Regions from separate parts of the Priestia sp. Y58 genome, predicted to be linked through region 2. Evidence: riboswitches for the same ligand, from Rfam matches in the RefSeq annotation. Region 2 holds a riboswitch; the other holds the start of a gene.
What was found. A riboswitch is a leader RNA that binds a small molecule or an ion and turns the genes downstream of it on or off. The one in region 2 is predicted to bind S-adenosylmethionine.
Positions count from the first base shown of each region.

Region 1: it holds a riboswitch for S-adenosylmethionine, as region 2 does, so the genes downstream of both, MMB68_RS18050 (phosphoadenylyl-sulfate reductase) here and MMB68_RS15340 (trans-sulfuration enzyme family protein) in region 2, are expected to answer to the same signal.

Region 1 is NZ_JAKWFL010000006.1:5,198-13,253, forward strand. It holds gene cobA (uroporphyrinogen-III C-methyltransferase) at 1-352, opposite strand, end outside; gene cysC (adenylyl-sulfate kinase) at 444-1,043, opposite strand; gene sat (sulfate adenylyltransferase) at 1,056-2,207, opposite strand; gene MMB68_RS18045 (inorganic phosphate transporter) at 2,260-3,339, opposite strand; gene MMB68_RS18050 (phosphoadenylyl-sulfate reductase) at 3,359-4,072, opposite strand; SAM riboswitch class I at 4,327-4,429, opposite strand; gene cdaS (sporulation-specific diadenylate cyclase CdaS) at 4,743-5,369, shown strand; gene MMB68_RS18060 (VOC family protein) at 5,467-5,850, shown strand; gene MMB68_RS18065 (potassium channel family protein) at 5,918-6,706, shown strand; gene MMB68_RS18070 (YugN-like family protein) at 6,716-7,120, opposite strand; gene MMB68_RS18075 (glucose-6-phosphate isomerase) at 7,221-8,056, opposite strand, start outside.
Region 2 is NZ_JAKWFL010000004.1:397,395-405,450, reverse strand. It holds gene MMB68_RS15355 (SIMPL domain-containing protein) at 1-35, shown strand, start outside; gene MMB68_RS15350 (hypothetical protein) at 265-555, opposite strand; gene MMB68_RS15345 (trans-sulfuration enzyme family protein) at 689-1,870, opposite strand; gene MMB68_RS15340 (trans-sulfuration enzyme family protein) at 1,854-2,999, opposite strand; SAM riboswitch class I at 3,071-3,188, opposite strand; gene MMB68_RS15335 (DUF2642 domain-containing protein) at 3,356-4,018, opposite strand; gene MMB68_RS15330 (spore coat protein) at 4,088-5,227, opposite strand; gene MMB68_RS15325 (CotH kinase family protein) at 5,370-6,458, opposite strand; gene MMB68_RS15320 (CotG/ExsB N-terminal domain-containing protein) at 6,627-7,082, shown strand; gene MMB68_RS15315 (hypothetical protein) at 7,228-7,374, shown strand; gene MMB68_RS15310 (YppG family protein) at 7,406-7,819, opposite strand; gene MMB68_RS15305 (YppF family protein) at 8,050-8,056, shown strand, end outside.

The sequences.
Region 1 (8,056 bases), on a different contig from region 2:
ATGTAATTCCTGGAACAATTTCAAATGAAATGCCCTGCTGCACGAGAGCTTCTGCTTCTTCCCCTCCGCGTCCGAAAACAAATGGATCTCCGCCTTTTAAGCGCGTTACAATTTTTCCTTTTTTAGCGAATTTCACTAAAAAGTTGTTAATTGTTTCTTGCTTGAGGGTATGGTAGTTCGGAAGCTTTCCGCAGTAAATAATATCTGCATCACTTTTAGCATACTCCAGCAGGTCCTTATTCACTAAACGATCATATAAGATAACATCTGCTTGCTGAATTGCTTTTAACCCTTTTAACGTAATTAAATCTGGATCTCCCGGTCCTGCACCGACTAGATATACTTTCCCCATGAATGCCTTTCACCCTTCCATCATTTCCACGTCTCCGCAGCGCTCCCACATTTTAATTTGAATTAGAACAGCGGACAAAGTCCGCTGTCATTTAGATAAATTTTCGGTTAGCTAAATATTCAATAACAGTTTGTACACATTCTTCTACAGACTGTGTGCTTGTATTAATTGTTAATTCAGGGTTAGCCGGTGACTCATACGGAGAATCAATTCCTGTAAAATCACGAATTTCTCCGCTTCTTGCTTTTTTGTAAAGGCCTTTTGGATCTCTTTTTTCACATTCTTCTAACGGACACTCCACGTATACTTCTAAAAATTCATTCCCCTCTAAGATCTCACGCACTTGAGCGCGGTCCTCTTGGAATGGAGAGATAAATGCTGTTAGTACTACTTGACCGCTGTCTACAAATAGCTTAGAAACTTCACCGATACGGCGAATATTTTCTGTACGATCTTCAGCAGAAAACCCTAGATTCTTATTTAAGCCGAAACGAACATTGTCACCATCTAATACATAGTTACGAATATTTTTATCAAAAAGCGCTTTTGCCACTGCGTTTGCTACGGTAGATTTACCTGAACCCGAAAGACCTGTAAACCATAATACAAAACTGTGATGATTATTTTGCTCCCGTCTTTCCTCTTTTGTAATTCCAGCATCATGCCACGTAATGTTTGTTGATTTGCTCACTTCAACCGCTCCTTATTTTGAAGATACTTTTTGTTTTGCTAATCCTTTAATTAACACTTCAATTACTTCTTTACGGCTGAATGTGCTTGGTGGCACTTCTCCGTTACGAAGCATTTCACGTACCTTTGTTCCAGATAGAATCATATGATCTTCCTTGCTGTGAGGGCATGTTTTCGTTGACGCCATCGATTCACACTTCTTGCAGTAGAAGCTGTGTTCAAAGAATAAAGGTGTAATTCCTAATTCATCTGCTGTAAAGTTACTGAAGATTTTTTGTGCATCATATGTTCCGTAGTAGTCACCAACACCAGCGTGATCACGGCCTACAATGAAATGCGTGCATCCAAAGTTTTTTCGAACCATTGCATGAAAAATCGCTTCTCTAGGTCCAGCATAGCGCATCGCAGCAGGGAAAACTGCTAAAGCTACACGATCGCTAGGATAATAGTTCTCTAAAAGTACTTCATAACTTTCCATACGGATATCTGCTGGGATATCATCTGACTTTGTTTCTCCTACAAGAGGATTTAAAAACAGGCCGTCTACAATTTCTAATGCCGTTTTTTGAATATATTCGTGCGCACGGTGAACAGGGTTACGAGTTTGGAATCCAACAACCGTTTTCCAACCGCGTTCTTCGAATGCTGCTCTTGTTTCAGTTGGATCTAGGTAATACTTTTCAAAACGCGTTTTAGGTGTACGTTCTACTAGTACGATTGGACCTGCTACGTATACATTTGGGCGTTCCATCATTTTTTTCACGCCAGGATGAGCAAGTTCTGCTGTGCGGTACACATTTTCCGCTTCTTTTTCTTTATTTGGCGTATATACTTCAGAAACTTCTAAAACACCATACGTTACGCCGTTTTGAACAAGCTTTACTTTGTCGCCAATGTTTAATTCTTTAGCTTGCTCTTCTGTTACAGGAAGAGTGATAGGAATACTCCATACTGTTCCATCTGCTAAACGCATATTTTCAACAACTGATTGATAATCTTTTTCTCCTAAAAATCCTGTAATTGGGCTGTAAGCACCAATTCCAATTAGTTCTAAATCACTTAAAGCCATGTTATCTACTTCGATTTCTTTTGTTAGTGACGTGTAGTCATATGTTGGTTGATATAAATTAATTAATTCTCCACCGTGTGCTTGAATTGTTGTCATTTTGTAAAATCCTCCTTAAATAATTAACACAATATAATAAAAAGCACTTGAATCACGCAGTCATTTTTTCTTTTTCCGACTGCAAGCTTGCTCTTTTTCTTCTAGTCGTTCTAGCTAAGCTTAGAACACCTGCTGTGGCAATGCAGCCGCTAGCTAGCACCACAAATGAATATAAGTCGCTTTCAAGTACTAATTTCACAAGAACATATGAGATTACGAGTGAAAATACGGGGGATACCATCCAAACCTTTAACATTTGAATGACCACTTCACGCTGTTCTTTCGTGAATCCCGTTTTCGCTGCTCCTATTCCAATAATAGAAGACGTAGTGACCTGTGTAAGCGGTACTGGCAAACCAAAAAGTGAAGCTGCTGTAACAAGAGAAGCACCAGTACCCGAGATAATGCACCCTTCTCCTACAGAATAGCGAGTAATTTTTTTCCCGTTTGTTTCAATAACTCTGCCTCCTAGTAAAAGGGCTCCAAGCGCCACAGCCAATCCTCCTGCTATGACACCCGTTGTGGCATCCATTAATCCAGCTCCTACTAGAGGACCGACAGCATTTGCCACGTTATTCATTCCAGCTGAGAAGGCTTCAAAGAATCCCGTGGCTATAACTAAAATCGTTAAAACTCTTTTCCATTTTCCCTCTACTTCTTTTTTATGCGCTCTGCGTTTTATCACTTTTCCAATCAAAAAAGCAATAACAAATGAAACCAGCGGAACAATAATCCAAAAAGACATGATAACTAAAAGTTTTTCCACATACAGAGATTGATAAGCTACTCCTACTCCAACAACTGAACCAACCGTTACTTCACTTGTTGATAGAGGGATACCAATTAAATTCGCGAAAAAGAGTGACAGCGTTGCAGCAGCCAGAATGATAATAACTAATTCTACTGACAGCAATTTTTCAGGTATGATACCTGAACTGATGGTTTTTACCACCTCGCCGCCCCCGATAATGGCTCCGAGCACAATACCTACAGCACAGATGAACAGGGCTACTCTTCGCTTTTTAATCGCACCGGAGCCGTATGAAACGCCCATAGCTGCTGCTGCACCGCTTGCCCCAATATTCATTGCAAAAAAAAGCGCAATGATAAAGGCAACATATAAAAGCATCATTTATTCAGCTCTTTCGTATTTAAGATTCGTGTAATCCGCATTCAACTTTTTGTGTACCTGCCCATCTTCCTGAACGTAAATCGTCTACATTGTAGGCAGGTGCGGTACAGGGCTCACAGCCGATGCTTGGGTAGCCTTGATCATGAAGTTTGTTATATGGTAAATCATGCTTATACACATAGCGCCAAACTTCTTTCCAAGACCAATGAATTAACGGGCAGACTTTCACTTTCTTGAATTTCTCATCTTTATTAAAATAATTCGTGTTGGCACGAGATTCAGACTGCTCGCGTCTCAAACCAGAAATCCACGCATCATAAGGAGCAAGAGATTCCCTTAACGGGATGATTTTTCGAATTTGACAGCATAAGTTAGGCTGACTCTTCCAAAGCTCATCTCCATGTTTCTCAGCTTGTTCTGCAAGCGTTAAATCCGGTTTTTTCATATGAATACGCAAATCAGGAAAGCGTTCTTTAATTGCATCAATTACTTCATATGTTTCTTTAAAATGAACGCCCGTATCTAAAAAGACAATTTCAGCATCTTTTTTCACTTTTGAAATTAAATCAATTAACACGATCCCTTCAATACCAAAGCTTGATGCATAAATAATTGAATCTCCGTAGGTATCATACGCCCACTGCAATGCTGAAAGGGCTCCTTTTGTTTCGTCTTCACTGTCGAACTCTGGAAATGTATCACTCCAGTTTTCGTACGTATATAAGTCTGCCATTTTCTTCACTCCAATTCTTAGTTATCCGCGTTATCCAATAAAAAAAGACGGTTTTACCCACTAGAATTGGATAAAACCGCCTCTAGTGTGTCTAGTCAGCGAAACTATTTAATTCTTACTTTGCTTCCACGTGCTCAAAGATTTGTTTTAAGTCGGGGGTTACAGTCATTAATGTCCTTCCTTAAATTATCGCTTGCGCTATATCAAAATAAAAAGTCTTCCATATTGAAAGACTGGGTAGGCAATAAATTTTCACCTTATCTTTCAAAATGATACACACTTTGCTGGAGTTAGCACCTTGCTAAGCAGGTTGCCGGGGTTCAGCGGGCCAGATCCCTCCACCACTCTTGATAAGCATTTTTTAAAAATTTTAGCATATTTAGAATATTTGTCAACATTAAAAATCATATATCCGATAAGAAAACTATACTTTAAATTCACAGAAATATCTATACTTTTATTTAAAACAACATATGTAAATTTAAACCAAATGTGAACATACCAGTTTATAAAACGCTTTCTTTTTTCTCCAACTTTTTATATTCTCTTGCTAAATAAAACACAAAACCTCCCTATAAAATTAATAAGGGATTTATAAGCTTTACGGATAATTCACCCACATTAGCACACATTACAGATAACACTGACTGACAGATAGGAGCTATATAAGATGGAGAGACAACCTTTTCAATTAGACGATACAATTAAAAATAATGTGCGAACATATTTACAGCAAATTTCAACTGAAGCCTCTAATTTAATTAAACATTTAGACACGAGTGATCATTGTATCCTATGTGATTTTGAGGAGATGAGAAGGTTATTTCAAGATGTTCAAGCTACGGCCGCCTCTTATTACTTGCGTCATTACTTATCGCCTTATACATTTGAATATGCTGCTCTGTCCTTAGCTATTCATAACCTTTCTGAGAAACGTCACGGCGCTTTAATTGTCATTGAACGGGAACAAAATGTAGACCCTCTTATTCAAAAAGGAATGCCTATTCAAGCTCCTGTCAGCGCTACGCTAGTTGAAACACTGTTCTATCCAGGGACACCCTTACATGACGGAGCCGTCCTAATTAGAAATAATCAGCTTATCTCAGCTGCTAATGTTTTACCTCTCTCGTCTATTATTTCAACGACCAAAAAATTGGGAACACGTCACCGTGCAGCCATTGGAATGTCGGAAAAATCGGATGCATTAATTTTAGTTGTATCTGAAGAAACAGGCAAAATTTCGTTTGCTCTTGATGGAAGCCTCTACCCTATTCACTCCAGCAAAAATATGATTTAAGAGCCCTTTCCTGATAAGCAGCCCTATCTTGACTTCTATATCCTTTCTCTTTAATATATTTCATAGTTTTTACATACTATAGATACGGGTGATGCATATGACAATTTTAAAATTTGAACATGTAGGCGTTCAAGTAAAGGATATAGAAGAATCTATTGAGTTCTATACGCAAAAAGTGGGATTAGAGCTCATCGAAACACTACCACATACCGATCCATCTTTGAAGCTAGCTTTTCTAGGTTTAGAAGGCAATGTAATCGTAGAGTTAATTCAAGGGTATAACTCAAGCTTACCTAACGAAGGTAAAGTACATCATTTCGCGCTAGCAGTAGATGGAATTGAAGAGGAGTTTGAGCGTTTAAAATCAGCAGGCGTTTCATTTGTGGAAGAAAACATTGTAACTTTGCCAAATGGAGCAAGATACTTATTTTTCTACGGTCCAGACAAAGAATGGATTGAATATTACGAAGTAAAAAGATAAAGATATCTTATACCTTCAGTGAAAAATGGTCATACTGTGGCTATGACTAATCACTGGAGGTTTTTTTATGATGGAATGGCTATTATTTCGACTTTTTCGTCGTTCTATTTTAGTGCGGCTTCTTTTTATTATCGGCTGCCTTGTTTTACTTTTCGGCATGCTTATACATTTCCTAGAGCCGCAAACGTTTGGGAATGTGTTTGAAGGAATTTGGTGGGTTATTATTACAATCTCTACTATAGGGTACGGTGATTTTGCTCCCACCACTACGATTGGAAGGTTAGCTGCAATTATTTTAGTCCTGATCGGAACGGGATTTATTACTACTTATTTTGTCACGCTTTCTAAAATTGCTGTTTCTGCTGAGAGCGCTTATCTGGAAGGAAATTTAAAGTTTTATGGAAAAGATCACTTCATCGTTGTGGGGTGGAATGAGCGCGCCAAACTCGTGTTAGAGTCTTATCGCGACGCATTTCATAAAGAAGACATTGTTCTTATCGACGACTCTCTGACTAAAAACCCCATGATCTGTGATCGCGTTCATTTTATTAAAGGAAGTCCCTCTCACTATGAGGTATTAGAACTTGCCAATGCTCGGTACGCAAAAAAAGTGCTGATTACTGCGGATCAGCATAAGACAGAAGAATATGCAGACATGAATACTATTGTTACGCTAGTCGCTCTGCAAGGACTGAACCCTTCTATTTACAGCATCGTTGAACTGTTAACAAAAAAGCATATTCAAAATGCGCAAAATTTGGGGGTAAATGAAATGATTAAAACAAACGAGTTGATTAGTCAGGTCATGTACGAACATATTTTTGTAAAAAAATTAGAGAGTTTAAAAAAAGAATAGTCCCTTCAATTACCGAAGCAGCGCCTCTTCTGCCTCTCTAATTAGCTCTTCTCCTAAGCTGATATACTTTTCTGGAAATGAAGCGTCTGCGTCTTGGGGTTCTGCAAACTGATTAAATGAAGCACCCACGTTTCCATTGTGAACATTGTCATCTAGGCCAATTTGATACTTATGTGAAAGTAAAAATGGCGTACCAATCTGTACGGTTGTTCCTTTAGAATCCAGTTCTCCATTCGTAGCTGTAAACGGGATACGTAAAAACTGATAGCCGACTTCATCATTCATCTTATAGTCGAATGAACCATGATCATAATCCCAATTTCCTCCAATGTTATACCCAAGCGGCTTAAGCGTTTTTTCTAATTCATAAAGCTTGAATAATGTGCCGTCTAATCTTGAAGATAATTCAATCATCTTATCCCTCCTCTGTTTTAACATGTCCTTTTTCCAGCTTTTTATCCTTTATCTCAAAAGCAAAAAAGTTCACCTTCTAACAAGAAGGTGAACTTTTTATTTATTTCAAACGCTTTTCTAATTCTGCTTTTTTCTCTTCAAAACCAGGTTTTCCAAGAAGAGCAAACATATTTACTTTATATGCTTCTACTCCAGGCTGATCGAACGGATTTACTCCTAGTAAATAGCCGCTGATTGCGCATGCTTTTTCGAAGAAGTATACAACATATCCAAACGTATACTCATCTAACGCCGGAATGTTTACAACTAAGTTTGGAACGCCTCCGTCTGTGTGAGCAAGCATTGTACCTTGGAACGCTTTTTTATTTACAAAGTCAACTGTTTCCCCAGCTAAGTAATTTAGTCCATCTAAGTCCGCTGCATCTTCTTCAATTGTTAGCTCATGACGAGAATCTTGAACTTGTACAATTGTTTCAAAAATATCGCGACGACCTTCTTGTACATATTGACCTAAAGAATGAAGATCCGTTGAGAAGTTAGCAGATGAAGGGTAAATACCTTTTTGGTCTTTTCCTTCACTTTCACCAAATAACTGTTTCCACCACTCAGCAAAGTATTGAAGAGCTGGCTCATAGTTAATCAGCATTTCAATTGTTTTTCCTTTATTATAAAGAACATTACGAGCTACAGCATATTGATAAGCTGGGTTTTCTTCTAGCTCTGATGATGAGAATGCTTCTTGAGCATCAGCTGCACCTTTCATCATTTGTTCGATATCAAGACCCGCAGCGGCAATTGGTAATAAGCCAACCGCTGTTAATACTGAATAACGGCCGCCTACGTCATCTGGAATAACAAACGTTTCATAGCCTTCTTCGTCCGCTAATGTTTTTAATGCACCGCGCGCTTTATCTGTTGTTGCATAAATACGCTTGC
Region 2 (8,056 bases):
TATCTGCTTCTGTAAAAGTTACGTACACGTATTAATACTTGTGGTAAACTATAGACTATTCTAATGAAGAAACTAATCTAAAGGAGCTCTTTGCACAATGACTTCTGAACATTTACTAGCAGCTTATCAAACCCTATGGTTAAACCGTTCGTTTGCTTCTAAACAAGCCATGACAAGTGAAGATCAGCTTCACGAAGCCATTATGAAAGATTTAAAAGATGAAATGACTCATCCACGCGTCCGGCAAACACCGTATGTAAAATATCATCTTGGCATAAAAAGAATTCTAAACAGCAGTCTTTCCTCTGATGAAAAAGTTGCGCTTACGTCCCTATACACAAACCTTTTAGATAGCTGTATATAACGGATATCAATCCAGTGTAAAGACGAACAAATGGGATAAAGGAGCTGAACCGTTTGTGACACCGCGGTTGATTTCCGTGCAAGGCTTCGCTTTCCGCGGGCGGCCGATGAGCCTCCTCGTCGCTTGTGCTTCTGCGGGGTCTCATCCCTTCCGCTTTTCCCGCAGGAGTCTTCGCCTTGCCCTCCAATCAACCGCTAGAAGCAACGAAATAGATGAAACCTACGTTCACCGTGACAACAAAAAACAAGAACTATTAATCAGTAATTTTGATTAATAGTTCTTGTTTAACTTTAACTAGAATACTTTTGTCCCAGTCTCTTTTCTTTATTTAATTAACGCCTTTTCTTCTAAGCTTTGAAAAACAGCATTAAAGTCTTGCTTTAAATCCTCGAATTCCTCTAACCCTACTGAAAGACGAAGAAGTGAATCAGTAATTCCTTTTTCTTCACGTACTTCTTTTGGGATACTTGCATGAGACATTGTTGCAGGATGCGTTAGAATGGATTCAACTGCACCTAGACTAACGCCAATTGAAGCTAATTTGACTCCTTGTAAAATATGTCGTGCTACTTTTTCATCCTGTACTTGGAAAGAAATCATAGCTCCGTATCCATTTGCTTGTTCTGAAATCAGTTTGTGGTCTGGATGACTTTTTAAGCCCGGGTAGTATACACGGCTCACTAGAGATTGTTCTTCAAGCCATTTTGCAAACTGCAGCGCTGTTTTTAACTGCTGATCTAAACGAACTTTTAATGTCTTAATTCCCCGAAGCAGTAAAAAACAATCCTGTGGTCCCAAGATAGCACCAAAAGCATTTTGCACAAACTTTACTTCTTCTGCTAACTTTTCATCGCTTACTACAACTAAACCGCCAATGACGTCACTGTGGCCGCTGATATATTTTGTAGCACTATGAATCACAATGTTTACACCAAGGTCAATTGGCTGCTGTAGATAAGGCGTTAAAAACGTGTTATCCACAATTGTAAGAAGATTGCGCTCCTTCGCCAAACTTGCTACTGCTTTAATATCTGTTACCTGTAAAAATGGATTTGAAGGGCTTTCGATATAAATAGCCTTCGTATCTTTTGTGATAGCTTCTTCTACTTTCTCAACCTTCGTTGTATCAACAAAAGTTGTTTTGATACCAAACTTTGAAAATAATCGTGTTAATACACGATATGTCCCGCCGTACGTATCGTGTGAAACTAAAATTTCATCCCCTGATTCAAAAATAGATAACACCGATGAGATAGCAGCCATACCTGATGAAAAAGCAAAACCAGCGTATCCATTTTCTAGCTGAGCAATGGTGTTTTCTAAAGCCTCACGAGTTGGATTTCCTGAACGAGAATAGTCATAACGGCCGTTGTTCGTCTCATCTTCTTGGTTAAATGTAGATACCTGATAAATAGGTACGTTAACCGCTCCAAAATGACCGTCAATTCCTGTATTTGCATGAATTAAGTTCGTACCAAATCTATGTTTATTATTGTTGGTATGCATCAAATGCCTCCTTCAAGTCTTTAATTAAATCATCTGCGTGCTCAATTCCAACTGATAGCCGCAGTAAACAGTTTGTTACTCCGACACGATTTCGAATTTCCTCCGGAATATCAGCGTGTGTTTGACGAGCTGGGAATGTCATTAAACTTTCTACGCCTCCTAAGCTTTCTGCAAATGTAATAACTTTGACATTTTCTAAAAGTACTGACACGATGTCAGGGTGTGAGACAGCAAAAGAAATCATGCCTCCAAATCCAGTTGCTTGTTTCTTCATGATTTCATAGCCTGGATGTGTTTCAAGACCAGGGTAATACACTTTTTCCACGAGATCATGAGCAGTAAGCCAATTTGCAATTTTCAGCGCGTTTTCATTATGCTTTTCCATACGAAGCGCTAGCGTTTTAACACCGCGTAATAACAACCAGCTGTCCTGTGGCCCTAAGATTGCCCCAGCTGCATTTTGATAAAAACGAATTTTCTCTCCTAAGCTACTACATCGAGCCACTACAAGACCAGCAACTACATCATTATGACCCCCAATGTATTTGCTTGCACTATGTATTACAATATCTGCTCCAAGCTCTAAAGGACGCTGATAATAAGGGGACATGAAGGTATTGTCAACGATGGTAAGCAAATCATGCTGTTTAGCTAACGCAATTGCTTCTGGCAAATCAGTCACGTGCATCATTGGATTCGTAGGTGTTTCAATAAATAAAGCTTTCGTGTTGGGACGAAGCGCATCTTTTACTTGCTCGAGATGTGCTGTGTTGACGTACGAAACAGTAATTCCTTGCTCTGAAAAGATTTCATTTAGTACTCGGTACGTTCCTCCGTATAAATCCTCTGATACAATTAAATGATCTCCGTTTTTAAATAGTGCTAAAACTGCCATTACACCCGCCATTCCTGAAGCGAATGCTACTCCTACTTCTCCTTTTTCTAAAGCAGCAATTGCTTCTTCCAATGCTGTACGAGTAGGATTTGCCGTACGTGCATAGTCAAATCCTGTACTTTGCCCTAAAGCAGGATGAGCAAATGTTGATGCTTGGTAAATGGGTGTTGTAATAGAACCTGTTGAAGGATCACGACCTACTCCTGAACGAACTAATAAAGTTTCAATTTTCATCTATTTCTCTCCTTAACTCAAAATAAAAAACACTCTTCACAGATGGAAGAGTGTTCGTTTATACACGATTTCTCTCATCTGTTAGAACAATACTGATGTTCCACAGGAATTAGCACCGTTCAAATGAATGTTTCATTTGATGGTTGCCGGGCATCGCAGGGCCAGTCCCTCCGCCACTCTTGATAAGAGTTCTATATAATTGTTGGTGGTTAACGTTTGTTGTTACTAACTTTAATAAAGATTTTCTTTATTGTCAACATAATTTTCTAAAAAATTCAAATCATCTCATTTGTTTATTCAATATACTTGTCTTGCTAAACACATAAAAAAAAGAGACGACAGGGAGGTCTCTTTTTCTAAGGCAAGTGTACAGCTTTTACGTGAGCTAACTTCCAATACATACTTTCTCCATTTGCCGTAATTAGTTCAACAATATTATTAGAAACTTCTTTAAGTACACCAATCTTTTCTGATTGATCCCCTAAATCTAATACGACCAGTTGATTTTCATATTTTTTAAGCTGCTCTTCAAAGTTTCTGACAAAAGGTGCAGAGGCGGGCCTTACTGGGAGCTCTTTGTCACTTAAAGAATAAGGGGTTAACTCATTACTGTAAGGGGTAAGCCATTTCAAATGATGCAGAGAAACAAAGACATTTTTATACACTGGAGAATAAAACACAAGATAATCATTCAGCACGCTTGTGATATAGCCATGCAATGATTTCCCTCCCGTTACATAAATTTCAATAAATTTCCCTTTTGCCTGCTGTAAAATATTCCGATAAGAAATCCGCTGACTTTCTTCTATTAAATTCTCTTCTATTTCACGTAAAACCGTATAGTCTTCTTCCGATACTTCCCGCAAACGATGCATGTGTAAAAGAGGAATATACAAATAATCATGTCCATTATACAAAACCATAATATCTAATCCAAGATCAATAAGTCTGCCAACAAATGTCGTTTTTCCTGAAATATCTAACTCCACAATTTTATTGATATAATGATTCATACTCATTCTGATTCTCCTCCTTTTTCCTATATGATAGAAAAGGTGCTTTATAAGCACCTTTTATGTTCCATTTCATCATGCTTTCCAACGATAATTTTTCGTTTTAATAACTTTCTCAGCCGGTGTTGAAGAGCGTGAACCTGTACGTCCACCCGTGCGGCGTCCTCGAGAACGATCACCTGTGCGTCCACCCGTGCGGCGTCCTGTACGTCCACCTGTGCGGCTTCCCGTACGTTCTCCTGTACGTTCTTCTGTAGACTTCGCAGCTTCAGTCTCTCCATTTTCTTCTGTTTCTTCATTATTATTTTGATTGTTATCGTTTTGCTTAAAAGCCCCTTTTGCTCCTACACAAATGGTTTTAACGTGTCTTGGCTGTAAGCGTAATACTTGATTATTCTGCACAAGTGTAAATGTACCATTTCGGCTTTGTACTAACACGCCCTCTACAGCTTCAGGTCCTCCATTATTGATTGATACCCATTTATGAGAAAGGTGGGCAAAAAGATCGTTAAAGCTTTTGGATTTCATATATTCTGGTTCTTGGCTCACTAAGAGTTCATTTGCAGATTGATTAGCTTGATCTCCATTGTTGTTTTGATATTCACTCACACTCTTAACGTGTTCAGTATTAATATAAATGACACCGTCGTCCTCTGTGAGTAATACTATATAAGCAGATTCAAATGAACCTAAGACATCAAGAAGCTGACCTGCTTTTTTCTCAGGTCCACCTTGATTAACCTGCACATATTTAGTTTTCATTAATGATAAAGTTGTAGCAAAAGTTTTTCCTCGATATAATTCTAGTTCTTCGTTAAACCCTGTAAAGGTTTGCGCTGAATTTGACATAGTATCTTCAGTAATACTCTTTACATGCGCTAAGTTATAATATACAAGGGTATATTCTTGTTGATTATTGTTTTGATTGTTTTGATTGTTTTGGTTTTTTTGGTTGTTTTGGTTGTTATTTTCACCATTATTGTTATTATTGCTTTCTACCGCTAAAATTAAATAATCTGACTGCACGTCAACCAAATAACCTGTTTTAGATTCAGGTCCTCCACGATAAACGGTCACCACTCTTCCTGTTAGGGGTTTGAAGTGAGAAGAATAGCCTTTATCAGGCATTTGTACATTTTGGCTGCGTTTTTGGCTTGATTTTTGGCGTGGATTTTGATTTTGCCCTTGTTCTTGGCCATAGTAATAGTTACTCATTGTTTTTCCTCCTTATTAGTTATCCTTATTGGTCATTCATACTGTATATATACGTATCATGTACAGCTATTGATTTCCTGCATTTGCCTATTATTAGCAAAATCCACTGTTGCCTATAAATTGCCTATAAATCTATCTCTTTTTAAAGAGTCAAAAGGTTATTTTCAATATACGCTGTTCGTTCTTTTATAAAAGACAGCATAAATTCGGGTTCTTTATAAAATTGCTCCAAGTTATCTTTTACGTAAGGGTCTTTTAATACATAAGGAGCAATATACTCATGCAGTTGATAAATGATTGGTTTCATGTATTCTATTGTAAATTGATTATTTAGAACATTGTTCATTTTTTGAATATATCGCTTTTTAATGCTGTTCACCGCCAGTAAGCGAGCTGTAAGCGTATTAAATCCTTGTGCGCGGACATAGTCTCCTTCCATTACTTTTCCATTTACATCTCTTCCCCAAGTTGCATCATAATCCCATGGAATCAGTTCAAAGCGTCCGCTTTCATGATTTAGATAGAGGGCATAGTTATGGACAAAACCGTCGTAATTCTGCATACAAATAATACCGACTAGCCAAGATAAATAGCGGTCGACGTTCAAGTACTTCTCAATATTCTGTTCGAATTCTGTATTTGTCCACGTATTAAGATTAAATATAAACTTTTCTAATTTTTCCTCATCCCCTTCTCTTACTGCTTTATCTTCATATCCAGATAACAAAGTTGTTTTCGGCCTTTTATCCAAATCGCTCATCAAAGAAAAATTAGCATCTCCGTCCACTGCATAAAATATGGATCCATCCGCTAAATTTCTTTTTTTCAAAAATAGTTCATCTACCGATTCGAGCTGAAGATATATTCCTTCATTTTTCCCATTAATCTTAAGAGTGACAAACTGAGAGTGAGGAGATAAAACGTCTAAAGAGGAGAAAAAATCGAGGGACAATTTATTGCGCATAAGCGATGGATCTTTATATTCAGCGTTCAGGTGTATTTCTTTGGCACGCTGAAATATTTTTGGAGAATAAAATTCAATATAATATGACTTTTTCTTCATCTTCCGAATGTGGGAGCCTCTTAGCAGCAAATCAATATCGTAGCGTTTTTTGTTAAACTTCATCGTTGCCTGAACCGCCTCTTCTGACCAAATATCTCTTTGCATTTCCTTTAAATCTTTTACATTCACAAACAGAGCGTATTGAGGGATTTCTTTTTGATTCATTATTCGACCACCTTTCTTCAATTATTAAAGTATATGAAGGGTAAATTCTCCATGATACCCCACTGCATCAACTATTTGCGCAAACTCCACTTTTGACTCATATCAAGGACAAGCATCAGCGCGTATTCTATTAATGCAAGACCTAGTCCAATTGCCAAGGAGGTTTTTATATTGCATATTACACCTGAAAAAATTAAAGAGGCTGCTGAAGCTCTAGAATGTACAGAATTAAAATCTTTTATGTTTCAAGAGCCAACTGCTGGTCCACTAACAAGAAAGCGTCGCTCTTCTCGTAGCACTGGCCGCAGTAGCCGCCGTTCTACTCGCGGTACTCGTCGCTCTTCTCGCGGCACTCGTCGCTCTTCTCGCGGCACTCGCCGTTCTACTCGTGGCACTCGTCGTTCTACTCGCCGCTCTCGTCGTTCTACTCGCCGCTCTCGTCGTTCTACTCGCCGCTCTCGTCGTTCTACTCGCCGCTCTCGTCGTTCTACTCGCCGCTCTCGCCGTTCTACTCGCCGCTCTCGCCGTTCTACTCGCCGCTCTCGTCGTTCTACTCGCCGCTCTCGCCGTTCTACTCGCCGCTCTCGCCGTTCTACTCGCCGTTCACGTCGTTCACGTCGCTCTTAATTTCTCTAAACACCCATCTTTATTGCAAAAAAACGCCGAAGAACCATGAGTGTCTTCGGCGTTTTTTTCCACTTATAGAAGGAGCACATTTGGAAATATACTAAGATGGGATGTTATTCATTTTACATAGAGAAGGAGAGGTTTTATGAAAAAAAGCCAGCATCAAATTTCAACTTCATCAACAACAGATGTCGAAGAAGTCAAACGTTTAAATGCTAAGTCTGGATTAACTTACAATGAAGTCTTTACACTTCTTGGAGAGACCTATTTGAAAAATCAAAAGAAAAAATAATAAGCAGGGACTAGAAAATACCTTCTAGTCCCTATACTTTGAAAATCCCGGAAAACCCTTTTACGAGGGATGTTAATTGGTTCATGGCTCCCATCATCTGCCCCGCAGTATTCATCATCTTGTTCATATCGTAATTGCCATCACTCGATTTAAACTGAGACATTAATGACTGAAATTGAGAAGGCTGAGGCTTTTGTTGCTGAGCTTTAGGGTATGGATTAAAAGGCGCACCTGCATTATTGTACATGGGCTGCTGGTACATTCCGTTCATATAGGGAATTTGCTGAGGACCAAAAGGCATTTGTTGCTGAGCGTACGGATGTTGCGGCATATAAGCTTCCGTCCATGGCTGCTGATGATACTGCGGAAAAGGATGTACCTGACTTAAATCAAAACGTTCTGGTTGATGTTGCTCATAATACGGATAATGCTTACTTGTATACATGCAAAATCAATACCTCCTTTTTAATATTACATAATATATAGTATGTATGCAGAAATAAGAGGTGACGTTCGTCTACTTGTACTTTTGGAGAACACATTCAAAAATATGTAGGTTTCTGTCGAAAGTTTAAATTTTTCAAAAAAACGAGATTATTTAAATATATGGTACGATAAGAACAAGTGATACTACGTATACGTAGTGGCACAAATGGGGATTAGGAGGGAATTTACATGTATG